2 regions of the Paenarthrobacter sp. NPDC090520 genome follow, and region 2 is predicted to be linked to the other one. Evidence: predicted binding sites of a transcription regulator. Region 2 holds the regulator's gene; the other holds the start of a gene.
What was found. Region 2 encodes Rex, which represses fermentation and respiration genes when NADH is low (regulators of the CRP and FNR family bind a similar motif). Its sites were predicted from a motif close to CTTGTGAANNNNTTCACAAG; they were not measured.
Positions count from the first base shown of each region.

Region 1 (6,095 bases), on a different contig from region 2:
GCGAAGAAGAGCGGCTGGGGAGTCCCGGGGCTGACCTGGATGCCCGGGGTCGACCCCGATCCGTTCGGGCACTAACCCATGGCAACCGGAGACCGCGCGGAGCTGTTCCAACTCCTCGACATCACAGGCGAGGATGCGCGGGAATGCGCGGACCTGCTTGCGGCAACTCCGGGCCCCGGCGTCCAGCAGGCTCTCGAGGCGCTGCAGGCCAGGCTGGGAACCTTCCCCTCGGACAGCGTCATCTCCAACGGACCCACGGAGTCCGAATGGATTACTGCGTTGCTCCGGTTCGCGCCTTTGGTGCATTCCTATCATCTCGGCTTGGGCATTACTCCTGAGGTGTCAGCCGCGTCCCTGGCGGACGTGGGACTCCAACTGCGCATCAACAGGCGTGTCCACGGCCGGTTTGGGCTGGACACCTGGTCCTGGTTGACCCTGCACATGGCGGGGAATCTCTTCCGGCTGGGAAGGCTGCAGTTTCACTTGGTCCGACGGCAGCCACCCGAGGCTGAAGACGGCCAGGAAAGGTCTTGGGTGCTGGGCGTCCACATTCCCGAGGCCGGGGCTCTCGCGCCAGCCGCCGTTGACGCCAGTTTCAGGGACGCGAAATTGTTCTTCGCCGGCCATTTTCCCGACAAGCCCGTTGCAACAGCCACTTGCGAGTCATGGATGCTTGATCCCTACCTGGCGAACCACCTTCCGGAGAGCAACATCGCGTCCTTCGCCAGGCGTTTCACCCTGGACCGCTGCACGGACGCACCAACCGATGCCGTCTACTTCACGTTCCGGCACCGTGGGCTTGAGGGCTTGGACGCACTGCCACGAGAAAGCTCACTACAGCGCTTGGTTCTGGAGAGGATCGACGACGGCGGCACCTGGCAACTGGGGCATGGTCACCTTTCGTTGTAAATGGCCTGCTGCTCCGGACACGAAGCCAGGACACGCTTCATCGCGTCCTTCTCGGCCTGTGTGACCCACAGTTTGTAAGCCGTTTTCACCGATATTTGCCGGGCCACATAATGGCAACGGAAGTTCTTGTTGGGAGGCAGCCAGGTTGCGGCGTCCCCTGCGCCCTTCTTGACGTTTGCGGGTCCGTCAGCGGCAATCAGGTTCAGCGGATCGTTGGCCAGCATCTGGCGTTGCTGGGCAGACAACTGCTTGGCCCCCTTCTGCCAGGCGTCGGCCAGCGCCACCACATGGTCGATCTGGAGGAGTGAACTGGTGTCCTGGCCCCTCCGGAATGACACAAACGCGCCAGTGTAGGGCTCCTGCATTTCGCCCGCGGCGATTTTGCAGGTGGAACCAGTGGTGAACTCGACGCCTGCGAGATCGCGGCGGAGGATATCGTTCCTGGTGTCGCAGCCGTTGCGGTCAACATCCAGCCAGGCCTGACCGAAAGCGGTGCGGTCATAGTCGCTCTTCGACGACCTGCCCTTCACCTCGAGCTGGTCCAGGGCCTCAGACGCTTTCTGGGCCTGGACGCGGACGGCGCCCGGGAGCGGCTTCATCCAGGCGGCGTCAAAGACAGGCGCCTCCGTTGGGCCTGCGACCCACGGGCCCACAGCATCGAACTGCCCGGCGGTAAAAAACCACGTCAGTCCACCCACCACGGTGGCGGCCAGCAGCCCGAGGATGGCCCAGGCTTGCCGGGACCGGCGGCGGGCACGCTTGTAGGCAGACCACGTAATACTCAAGGGGCTCCGTTCAATCGGGGTGACGTTGCCCTTCGAGCGTAGGACAAAACACCGACAACGAAGCCGCTGTCCACAGTGTGCAGGGAGAGTCACACTGTGGATGGAGGATAGCTGGCCTATTGCTCGCGCATCACGCGCTGCAGGTCCTCGGCTGCCACTGCCAGGAGTCCCCGCAATTGCTCAACGCGCTCGTCCGTGACATCGCCGGCAGCATTGGCCGCGACGGCCTGGTCCAGCAGTTTTTGTGCCTGCTTGTGGTTGGCCTTGGCCACGTCCAAGGCGTGTTCAAGCGTGGTTTCGTGCTCCAACGTAGATTCATTTTCCATGACCCCATTGTGAGCAGGTTTCCCGGCTGATTCCAGTAACCCAGCCGGGAAACCCAGGTAACACTTTGGCTTAGGCGTTGGCTGCCTCAAGCACCGCGATGGGGGCCACGATGTCGCGGGCGGGGAACGACGGCGGGTTGACGCCGGCCATCTCCTCCATCACGCGGACAACCTGGCAGGAGTAGCCGAACTCGTTGTCGTACCAGACGTAGACAACCAGGTTCTTGTCGTTGGAAATCGTGGCGAGCCCGTCCACGATGCCGGCCCGGCGGGACCCTACGAAGTCAGTGGAAACAACGTCCGGCGAATCGATGTAATCGATCTGCTTGCGCAGCTGCGAGTGCAGGGACATCTCGCGGAGGTAGTCGTTCACTTCATCGCGCGTGGTGCCGTTGGCGAGGTTGAGGTTGAGGATGGCCATGGACACATCCGGCGTGGGAACGCGGATGGCGTTGCCGGTGAGCTTCCCTTGCAACTCCGGGAGGGCCTTGGCTACGGCCTTGGCGGCGCCCGTTTCCGTGATCACCATGTTCAGGGCAGCGGAGCGTCCCCTGCGGTCGCCCTTGTGGAAGTTGTCGATCAGGTTCTGGTCGTTCGTGAACGAGTGCACGGTCTCCACGTGCCCGTGGATAATCCCGAACTTGTCGTTCAGGGCCTTCAGCACGGGGGTGATGGCGTTGGTGGTGCAGGAGGCTGCGGTGACGATCTTGTCTTCGTCGGTGATGTCGGCCTGGTTGATGCCGTGCACGATGTTCTTGAGGTCGCCCTTGCCGGGGGCGGTCAGCAGGACGCGGGCAACACCCTTGCTCTGCAAGTGCTGGGAGAGGCCATCTGCGTCGCGCCAGCGGCCGGTGTTGTCCACCACCAGTGCGTCCTTGATGCCGAAGGCGGTGTAGTCCACCGTGGCGGGGTTGTCGGAGTAGATCACCTGGATCTGGACGCCGTTGGCCGTGATGGTGTTGGCTTCCTCGTCCACCCGGATGGTGCCTTCGAAGGAACCGTGGACGGAGTCGCGGCGCAGCAGGCTGGCGCGCTTGACGAGGTCGTTCTCGGCGCCCTTGCGCACAACGATCGCACGGAGGCGCAGCCCGTGTCCGCCGCCTGCCTTTTCGATCAGGAGGCGGGCGAGCAGACGTCCGATACGGCCAAAGCCATAGAGGACGACGTCGGTGCTGGTGCGGTCGTCCGCGCCGCGCTTGCCCACAACGTCAGCCAACTCCGCGCGAAGGAACTCATCCAGGGAGACAGCGCCGTTCTCTGCACGGTACTTTTCGGTCAGTCGGGCGATGTCGATCGCGGCAGCGCCGAGCTCCAGCTCAGCCAAGGCATTCAGCAGGGGCGCGGTCTCTTCGAGCAGCAGCTCTGTATTGCTCATCCGGCGGGCGAAGCGGTGGGCCTTCAGGATGTTCATGGTGGACTTGTTGATCAGGCTCCGGCCGTGGATGCTGGTGACCACGTTGTTTTCCCGGTACAGCCGGCCGATCACCGGAATCATGGCCTCGGCGAGGGCCTCCCGGCCCATCCACTTATCAAGACAAGAATCTGACGTCTGGCTCACAGAACTACCTTCCTTGGGTCAACCACATACGTCTTCGTATGCAGATGGCGTCGGCCGCCCGGAGTAGTCCTGCGGCACATGCGCTGCGGGCTTCGGTCCACCCACGGCGCCTTGAACGAGAGCAAAGAAAATCCGCCGGCTGCGAACGCAGACCCGGCGGCAGAACTTCTACGTTCAGTAACCATTCTAGGGCTGGATCCCGGCGCAGTGGCCGCCCGGATGCGTGAAATCACTCACACGAGTGTCGCGTAGACTCCCGGGTGTGACTCATCCAGTGCGGCGCGAGCTGCTCCGCCAAGCGCTCCTGGCCCGGAAGGGCGGCCGGATCGGCACAGGCGGCCGGGGTGCCGTGGCCCTGCGTTTCGACGACGGCGCACGCGACTTCAGGGACAAAGTGCTGCCGCTCCTGGTTGAGCGCAACCTGCCGTTCACGCGGGTCACCACCACCCAACGGATCGGAAGCGTACCCACCGAAAGCGATACCTGGCAGAACATCCAGCACTACTGCCTGCAGCACGGCGGCGAGGTGTGGAACCATGGCGCCACCCACAGGGACGCGTCCGGGGACGACGCCTTGCACCAGGAAATCGTGGGGGCACTGCAGGATCTCGGCCGCTTCCTGCCCCGCATTCCGATCGACTGCTTCGCTCCCCCGGGCGGTTCCAGCATCCGCTATGACGGCCATATGCCGTCCAGGACGGTGGCAGCCTGGGCCGGAACAGCAGCTGGCAGGCTGATCCACGACTTCCATGCCTTGGCCTCCGGGTATCTCCCGGACAGTTATTACCGTCCCCTGGATGGCGTGCTGCGGGATGGGCAGAACCATTACAGCCTGGACCTCTACACGGAGCCAGGACGGGCAACGGCTTTGGTGGACCGGGCCCGGGCGTGGAGGGCCGGCATCGTCATGATGTGGCACGCCAACAACCTGGGCGTCAAAGACCGGCAGTCCATGGAGGCGTTCACCGCCATACTGGACTATCTCGTGGAACAAAGGGACCAGGGTTCGCTGTTGGTTTTGACGGCATCGGGGCTGGGCGCGGCCGACGCTTCAAGCACCCATCGCGACAACATCCTGGTCACAGATTCAGGTAACCCTTTCGCGGAAGCCATCCCCTATCCGCAGTACCGGCAGAACATTCCCGGCTCCACACGTGAGCTGACGGCTACGGTCTCCGCGCCCGCAGGTACAGCCGTAGCATCAGTGATCGGTGAATCGACACGCCACCACGTGGTCCCTGTTGGGGGCACCTTGCACCTGCGCCACTTGGCCACCGTCCCCCTTGATGTGAAGTCCTTGGAGGTCACCATCAATGCTGGCAGCCGCGACGTCAGGCTCGTCGCGGTCTAGGCAACGCTGCGTCTGAGGGCACAAAAAGCTCCCGGTACGCTGCCAAGGTGAACAAACTCTCAGTACTGGCTGACCACAGCGATGGGTCCGGGAACAGCATCGAGTGTTCCAGGGCCATTGAAACCGGCATCGCGGTGACCTTTCGAGGCAGGAACAACCGCATCATCGTCGCGGAAGGCGCCCGTATTGCCAAGCTGCAGGCCGTTTTCGACTGCGACAACGGCACGCTCGTCATCGGTCCCAGCAACAAGTCGCCGTTCAGCATGAACGTCCGAGTCGGCCAGGATTCAACGGTACGCACAGGCGCAGACTTCACCACCACCAGCGTCGCCGTGGTCAGCGCAGTGGAGGGAGCCGCAGTCATGTTCGGTGACGACGTCATGATCGCCAGCAGCACCCAATTCCGGACCGACGATGGGCATCCCATCTTCGACGTCGCCACGGGCCGTCGCGTCAACCCCGCCAGGGACGTTGTCATTGGCAACCACGTGTGGTTTGGGGCCCAGGCTGTGGCCCTGGGCGGCGCACGCGTGGGCGACGGTTCCGTGATTGGGTTCCGCAGCATCGTGACCGGAACCATCCCCAACAACGTCATCGCCGTGGGTTCACCCGCCCGCGTGGTCCGGCGCGACGTGGCATGGGAAAGGCCGCACCTTTCCTTCACCAGTCCCCCGTACAAGCCGGATGCCGCATCCGTGCCCAAGAGCGAGGAGTACTGGAACCTGACCGCGGAGGACGTCCCCATCTTCGAAGAACTCAGCGGCTGGCACGACCACCACTGACAGGGGGTATGTGGATGGGTTGACCGATACGCCGGGTTCTGTCATCCCGAGCCGTTACCGGCAAGGGAGTGGCGGCCATCCATCTACGAACGCCGTTGCCGACGCCCTCCAGCAGCCTACCCGGACACTCGGGCGGGCAGCCCTCGAACGTGTCCTGTCTGGCCTTGCTCCGGGTGGGGTTTACCTAGCCTCCCCGGTCACCCAGGGAGCTGGTGGTCTCTTACACCGCCGTTTCACCCTTACCTGCCAACCAACCGGTGCAGGCACCGGTCGGCGCAGGCGGTCTGTTTTCTGTGGCACTTGCCTGCGGGTTACCCCGAGTGGGCGTTACCCACCACCCTGCCCTGTGGAGCCCGGACGTTCCTCGAGCCACTTTCGTGGCGC
Region 1 covers NZ_JBIVXM010000002.1:17,610-23,704, reverse strand. The annotation lists gene def (peptide deformylase) at 1-75, shown strand, start outside; gene ACIQTZ_RS02745 (acyltransferase domain-containing protein) at 79-909, shown strand; gene ACIQTZ_RS02740 (HNH endonuclease family protein) at 894-1,694, opposite strand; gene ACIQTZ_RS02735 (hypothetical protein) at 1,811-2,020, opposite strand; gene ACIQTZ_RS02730 (glyceraldehyde-3-phosphate dehydrogenase) at 2,091-3,578, opposite strand; gene ACIQTZ_RS02725 (polysaccharide deacetylase family protein) at 3,841-4,929, shown strand; gene ACIQTZ_RS02720 (acyltransferase) at 4,977-5,711, shown strand; RNA gene rnpB (RNase P RNA component class A) at 5,723-6,095, opposite strand, start outside.
Region 1: the regulator Rex is predicted to act here: its motif matches at 3,799-3,818, upstream of ACIQTZ_RS02730 (glyceraldehyde-3-phosphate dehydrogenase).

Region 2 (6,095 bases):
AAGCTCTTTCACATTGGCCCCATCAGCCTCTAGAGTATCTAGCACATGGTTGTTTGATGGCTCAGCATCGGCACACCGTTCTACTGGGGGTGTCCTACTGTCTGAGAGCAAAGGAATATGGGAAATGTCCGCAGAGACTAACTTCTCGAACGCGCGTTTCATGACGGTGGCTGAAGTAGCCGACGTCTTGCGTGTTTCCAAAATGACTGTGTATCGACTGGTTCACTCAGGGGAAATGCCCGCCGTCAGGTTCGGCCGATCCTTCCGGGTTCCGGAAGAGGCCGTTGCCCAGTACCTCAAAGGTGCTGTTGTGGACGGGCAATCGGAGACGGCCTGAGCCCTTGCCAAAGTCCGTGTGACGGTCAGTGGTCATTGGGTGCCCCTGTGAAGCGGTACCCTGTTAAGGAACGTTTTACGTCATTGTAAGAATCTGTCAGTTGTACTGTCTGCTGCTTTGTCCGCGGATCCGTTCCAACAGACAGGACCTTCATCTAGTTTGTAAGGAACTTTCGTGGGTTCAGTTATCAAGAAGCGCCGCAAGCGTATGGCCAAGAAGAAGCACCGCAAGCTGCTTCGCAAGACCCGCCACCAGCGCCGCAATAAGAAGTAGAGATACTTCATCAAGCGTGAATGCCCGTTGCCTGCCAAGGCGGCGGGCATTTTTGCACCCCCGGACCCTCTCTCACCGAATCCCCCCAAATTCCAAACCGTCTCTCACCGTTGGTGCCTTTTTCGGCAGCCCTCTCTCACCGAATGCCCGTTTGGTGCGGACGCTCTCTCACCGAACCGCCCGTTTGCGGGGACGCTCTCTCACGGGACCGCCGGTTTGGGGGGACGCTCTCTCACGGGACCGCCGGTTTGGGGGGACGCTCTCTCACGGGACCGCCGGTTTGTGGGGACGCTCTCTCACCGTCCCGACGCGAAACCGGATTCGACCGACGGATCCGTCCATCCGGTTCGGAGTGCCTTCTTGATTTCGACTATTGCCTTGTTGAAGCCGTCCGACAGACAGTCCTTCCCGAAGACAAGGACTGTCCACCCCGCCGCTTCGAAGGCCCTATCCCGACGTCGATCACTAAAGATCTGCTCCTCCGAAAGGTGATGTCCGCCGTCATATTGAATGGCCACGCGCCGCTCCCGAAATCCAAGGTCCGCAGACGGCGAGAATGGATCGTTCGGGCGAAGTCGCACCTGCAAGTCCGGCTCCGCGACGCCCGCGTCGAGCATTGCCAGTCGTAGCAGGGACTCGGGAACGGAGTCGGCTCCGACGCGCATCAGATCCAGGGCTTCACGGGCGCGCACCACTCCTTGAAGATTCCTGTGCCGTGCTATCAGCGCGCGAAGGTCACTGATTGATGCATATGGGGTGTCCCGGCCTTCAAACTCAGGCCGGGGAACGCGAATGAGCTGATCTCCGACGCAAACGAGTTCCCTCAAGGGCAATTGGCGTGCCAAGTCCAGCCAGGTTCGGGGCCGCGTGCTCATCCACATGCCGTGTGCGAACTCGATTTCAGAGTCGACGATAACCACCGTATGTCCGATGACACCCCGTCGACGAACAGAAGGCAGTTTCCGGGGCTTGCTGAGGTGTAACTCGTTCGAATCGGCCAGCCACGGCGGCAAGTAAAGGCCTTGGAGCCGCGCCGCTGTTACATGCGAAATCCAGGCGCCCGGACTTGCGGCCGAAAGGGACCGGGCCGCGGAGGCTAAATCGAATTCCCAGTCCGAAGGCCTGAAGATTCCCTGACTGACCCCCTCGATCGAACTCCGCTTCCAAAGCTGCCGCTTCCCTACGCCGAACGCCTCGGCTTGGTTGAGGGTAAATGGCGCAGAAGCCAGTGCTTGCGGAAACGTCGAGGGTTTTTGCATACGGGCATTCTTGCCCAGAAGGCCCCCCTGTCTACAGAAGTTATCCACAGGCCGTCGGGCGTTGGCCTCCCGTGGTGAGAGAGGGTCGGGTGGGAAGGGTGGTTTGGTGAGAGAGGGTCGGGCGGGAAGGGTGGTTTGGTGAGAGAGGGTCAGGCGGGAAAGGTGGTTTGGTGAGAGAGGGTTGGGTGGGGAGGGGGTGTTTGGTGAGAGAGGGTTGGGTGGGGAGGGGTGGTTTGGTGAGAGAGGGTCGAGTGGGGTGGGGGTGTTTGGTGAGAGAGGGTTGGCTAGCGGGGGCTGCGGAAGCGGCTGAATCCGCGCCACAGGCCGTAGATGGCGCCGCCCACGGTTGCCGCCTTCAGCCCGAGGGTGGCTGCGCGGCGGCCCGAACGGAAGTCGTACACCGGCCAGTTGTGCTCGCGGGCGTGCCGGCGCAGCCGGGCATCCGGGTTGATGACCACGGGGTGGCCAACCAACGTGAGCAAAGGAATGTCGTTGGCGGAGTCGCTGTAAGCCCAGCAATGGTCCAGGTCCAGGCCCTCGCGGTCCGCAACGAGCTGGACAGCCACAGCCTTCGCCGGACCGTGCAGGATGTCGCCCACGAGCCTGCCCGTGTAGGTGCCGTTCTCAATCTCGCCGACGGTTCCCAGCGCGCCAGTTAAACCAAGCCGCGTGGAAATGACGGTAGCCACCTCGATGGGAGTGGCTGTGACGAGCCAGACTTTGCGGCCAACCCGCAGGTGCTGTTCGGCCAATGCCTTGGTACCCGGCCAGATCCGCGACTCGATCATCTCGTCATAGACCTCTTCGCCCAGGGCCTTGATGTCGTCGACCGAAATGCCTGCAGCCAAGGTCAGCGCGGAGTCACGGACGGCATGGACGTCTTCCATGTTCTCGCCACGCATCACGAACTTGAACTGCTTCCACGCGAAGCCGGCAGCCTGGGACAGCGTGAAGGCCTTGCGCTCGTACATTTTGCGGGCCACATGGAAGAGGCTGGCGCCCTTCATCAGGGTGTTGTCGACGTCGAAGAAAGCAGCCTCGCCGGTGTGCTGCGGCACCTTGGCATCTGCGAGCACAGCGGCGTCCTTCTCGTCGGGCATGCCTTGAGTCTAGTCAATTGCAGCTGCCTCGCGCTTCGCGCCATGGTCGGACGCCGCATGGGCGCTGCCGCCGCAGCCGGTAACGTTGAGTCATGCCTATTCCCGACGTCGTCCTCCTCACCAAAGCTGACTGCCACCTGTGCACCGCGGCGCGTGCCGCCGTCGAACGCGTCACCTCAGGCTTGGGCGTGCAGTGGAGCGAAACATCGATCGACGGTGACGCGACCCTCCGTGACCGGTACGCCGAGGAGATTCCGGTGCTGTTGGTGGACGGCGTACAGCGCGACTTCTGGACCATCGATGAGCAGCGACTCACCCGTCTTTTGAAGAAAGCGCTGGAGGGCTAAGGGGCGCCGCTCACGGAAGGAAATGGCTTTTTGTTGAGCCCGGTCAGGGGCCATAGAGTGGAACAACAAGCGACGCAATGGAGAATACCGTGACTGCGCTGGAACCGTCACCGGAGGCAACAACCGGGGACAACGAACCTGCCGCCAAGCAGATCCCGCCCGCGGCTGTGGCCCGGATGACCCTCTATTTGCGTGCGCTCAACTCCCTCCTTGCCGAAGGCGTGGAACGCGTTTCTTCGGATGCACTGGCGGAGGCCTCCGGCGTCAGTTCATCGACGCTGCGGAAGGACCTTTCCTACGTCGGTTCGTACGGAACCCGCGGAGTAGGGTACGAGGTCCAGTACTTGAGCCGGCACATCGCCGCTGCCCTCGGACTGACACACGACTGGAAAGTGGCAATCGTCGGTGCCGGTAACCTGGGCAAGGCGCTGGCCCGGTACGGTGGCTTCGAATCCCGGGGCTTCGACGTGGTGGCCATTTTCGATGCCGACCCCATGGTGATCGGCAACGAGGTTGGCTGGCTCAGGGTCAGCGACTCGGCAGAACTGGAGCGGGTCCTGGAGCGCACGCACACCAACATGGTGGTTCTTGCCCTCCCGGCAACGGTGGCACAGGAAGTATGTGATCGCGTGATCGGGGCCGGAATCCGCAGCATCCTCAGCTTCGCCCCGGTGCTCCTCCAGGTACCCCCGCACGTCAACCTTCGCAAGGTGGACATGGCCACGGAACTCCAGATTCTTGCCTACCACGCACAACGGGCGCAGACACCGGGTCAGGCCGTTTAGCCTTCGCCGGGTCCGCGCCCGCTGGTCAGTTCTGCTTGGGCTCAGCGGCCGTACGGGTTGCCGAACGCCTGCTGCTTGCGGAAGTAAGGCGCCGACGCCGGCAGGTACAGCATGACGATTGCCGCGACTCCCAACAGGATCACCAGCAGCTGCAGGATGCCGTACGTTGCGCCGAACTGGAACAGGCCGGTCAGGCCAAGGACCGAGATGGCGGCGAAGACAGTACCGAGGATGCGGGCCCAGTTCTTGCCCTTGCGGACAGGGAATGCCACCAACGCATAGAGTCCGAGGGACACGATGGCACCGATCACCGCGCCAACGGTGATGGCGCCCTTCATTCCTTCAAGGGAACCTTCAGGGAACTCGGTGCCCTGGGCTGCTGCCTGCTGGACCATGGAATTGATGAACGCATCAGAACCTGTGGTTGCCAGGAGCAGCGAGCTGATGGCCGAGAGGATACCGGCGGCCACGATCATCCAGAAGGCGATGTTGACCATCTGGGGGACCGTGCTGGGACCCGGTTGCTGGCTGGGCCAGTTGGTGTCCTGGCCGTACTGCGGGACGGCCTGGCCATAGGGCGATCCGGGCTGCTGGCCGTAAGGAGAGGGCTGTTGGCCGTACTGGGGAGCCTGCTGGCCGTACTGCGGCGCGGACTGCTGCCCGTACTGGGGAGCGTTCGGAGCCTGCTGGCCGTATTGCGGCGCGGCCGGCTGGCCGTATTGCGGAGCGTTGGGTTCGGACTGTTGGCCGTACTGCGGCGCCGAAGGCTGGGACCCCTGCTGTTCCGGAGTGGAATCGCCCGGGTTTGACGGCGGGTAGGGAGGGTTGCTCATGGCATTCCTTTGCTTGGTCGACGGCTGATACTGCTGGGGTCAACAAGAACAAAGTGCCCCCACCATGGTTCTGAATCCACCGTACCCCCAGCCTCCCGGTGGTACGGAGGATCACACGCAGGAATTTCCCGCGCGTGGAGAAATCATCACGCAGGCGTACATAGCCGTACTCCTGCATGATGAAGGCCGCGGGCCTCCATTGGGAGGCCCGCGGCCTTCATCATCGCTGCTGTTAATGCACGACGGCGGTACCCGGGTTTCGCGTCAGGCGGTGCCCTTGACTGCCTTGAACCAGAGCTGCGAGTTCGGGAGCCACATGAGGACGACGGCAACGGCGCTGACCAGGAACCCGAACCAGTTGCTGCCCAGGCCAGCGCTGGGACCGCCCATGTTGATGGAACCAAAAATGGCCAGAAGCAAAGAGACTGCTGCAAGAACCGTCAGGGCCAGCCGTGCCCACTCTTTGCCTTCCTTCATCTTCATGGCCAGGACAACCTGCGCTGCTGCGACGGCAAGGCTGATGATCAGCAGGATCAGCGCGACAGCTGCCAGCCCCGGTATGAAGGCGAAGGCCGCGATGATGGCGAAGAGTCCGATCAGCCCGAACAGCAGGCCGAGCAGTCCCGAAATCACCCAGATGAAGTAGGACACCTTCAGCTCCGTGGGCAGCCCCTGGACTTTGAAGATGCCTGAGAAGCCGCCTTGGGGGAGGACGTCGTTGAAATTGCGCGGTCCGTCGGTGGGCATTTCGAAGTGGAAACCACCCTGCTGGCCCTGTCCTGGCTGGCCGGGACCCGGCTGCTGGTACTGGGGCGGCTGGTTTTGGGCGGGCTGCTGGTACTGGCCGGGCTGCTGGTACTGGCCCGGCTGCGACGGCGGCTGGTAGCCCTGGGGTGGTTGGTAGCCCTGCGGAGGCTGGTAACCCGCAGGAGGAACATTGCCGGGCTGCTGTGGCTCGGAGCCGGGCTGCTGAGGCTGTGGTGCTTCGTCTGGGTTACTCATGGCATCACTGTAGACCGCGGGTTGAGGGTTGCATAGGAAATTTGGGGCCAACTCGCAGCCAAATACCGGGTGTGTGCCGAACAATGGACGGGTGATTTCCGAGTATGCGAAACGGCGCCCCCGCACACCAAAGATGGGCGGGGGCGCCGTGGGGCCGCT
Region 2 covers NZ_JBIVXM010000013.1:109,875-115,969, forward strand. The annotation lists gene ACIQTZ_RS16220 (helix-turn-helix domain-containing protein) at 125-337, shown strand; gene ACIQTZ_RS16225 (30S ribosomal protein bS22) at 512-610, shown strand; gene ACIQTZ_RS16230 (endonuclease domain-containing protein) at 907-1,869, opposite strand; gene ACIQTZ_RS16235 (HAD family hydrolase) at 2,154-2,969, opposite strand; gene ACIQTZ_RS16240 (glutaredoxin family protein) at 3,062-3,316, shown strand; gene ACIQTZ_RS16245 (redox-sensing transcriptional repressor Rex) at 3,394-4,101, shown strand; gene ACIQTZ_RS16250 (hypothetical protein) at 4,504-4,677, shown strand; gene ACIQTZ_RS16255 (hypothetical protein) at 4,713-4,910, shown strand; gene ACIQTZ_RS16260 (hypothetical protein) at 5,199-5,936, opposite strand.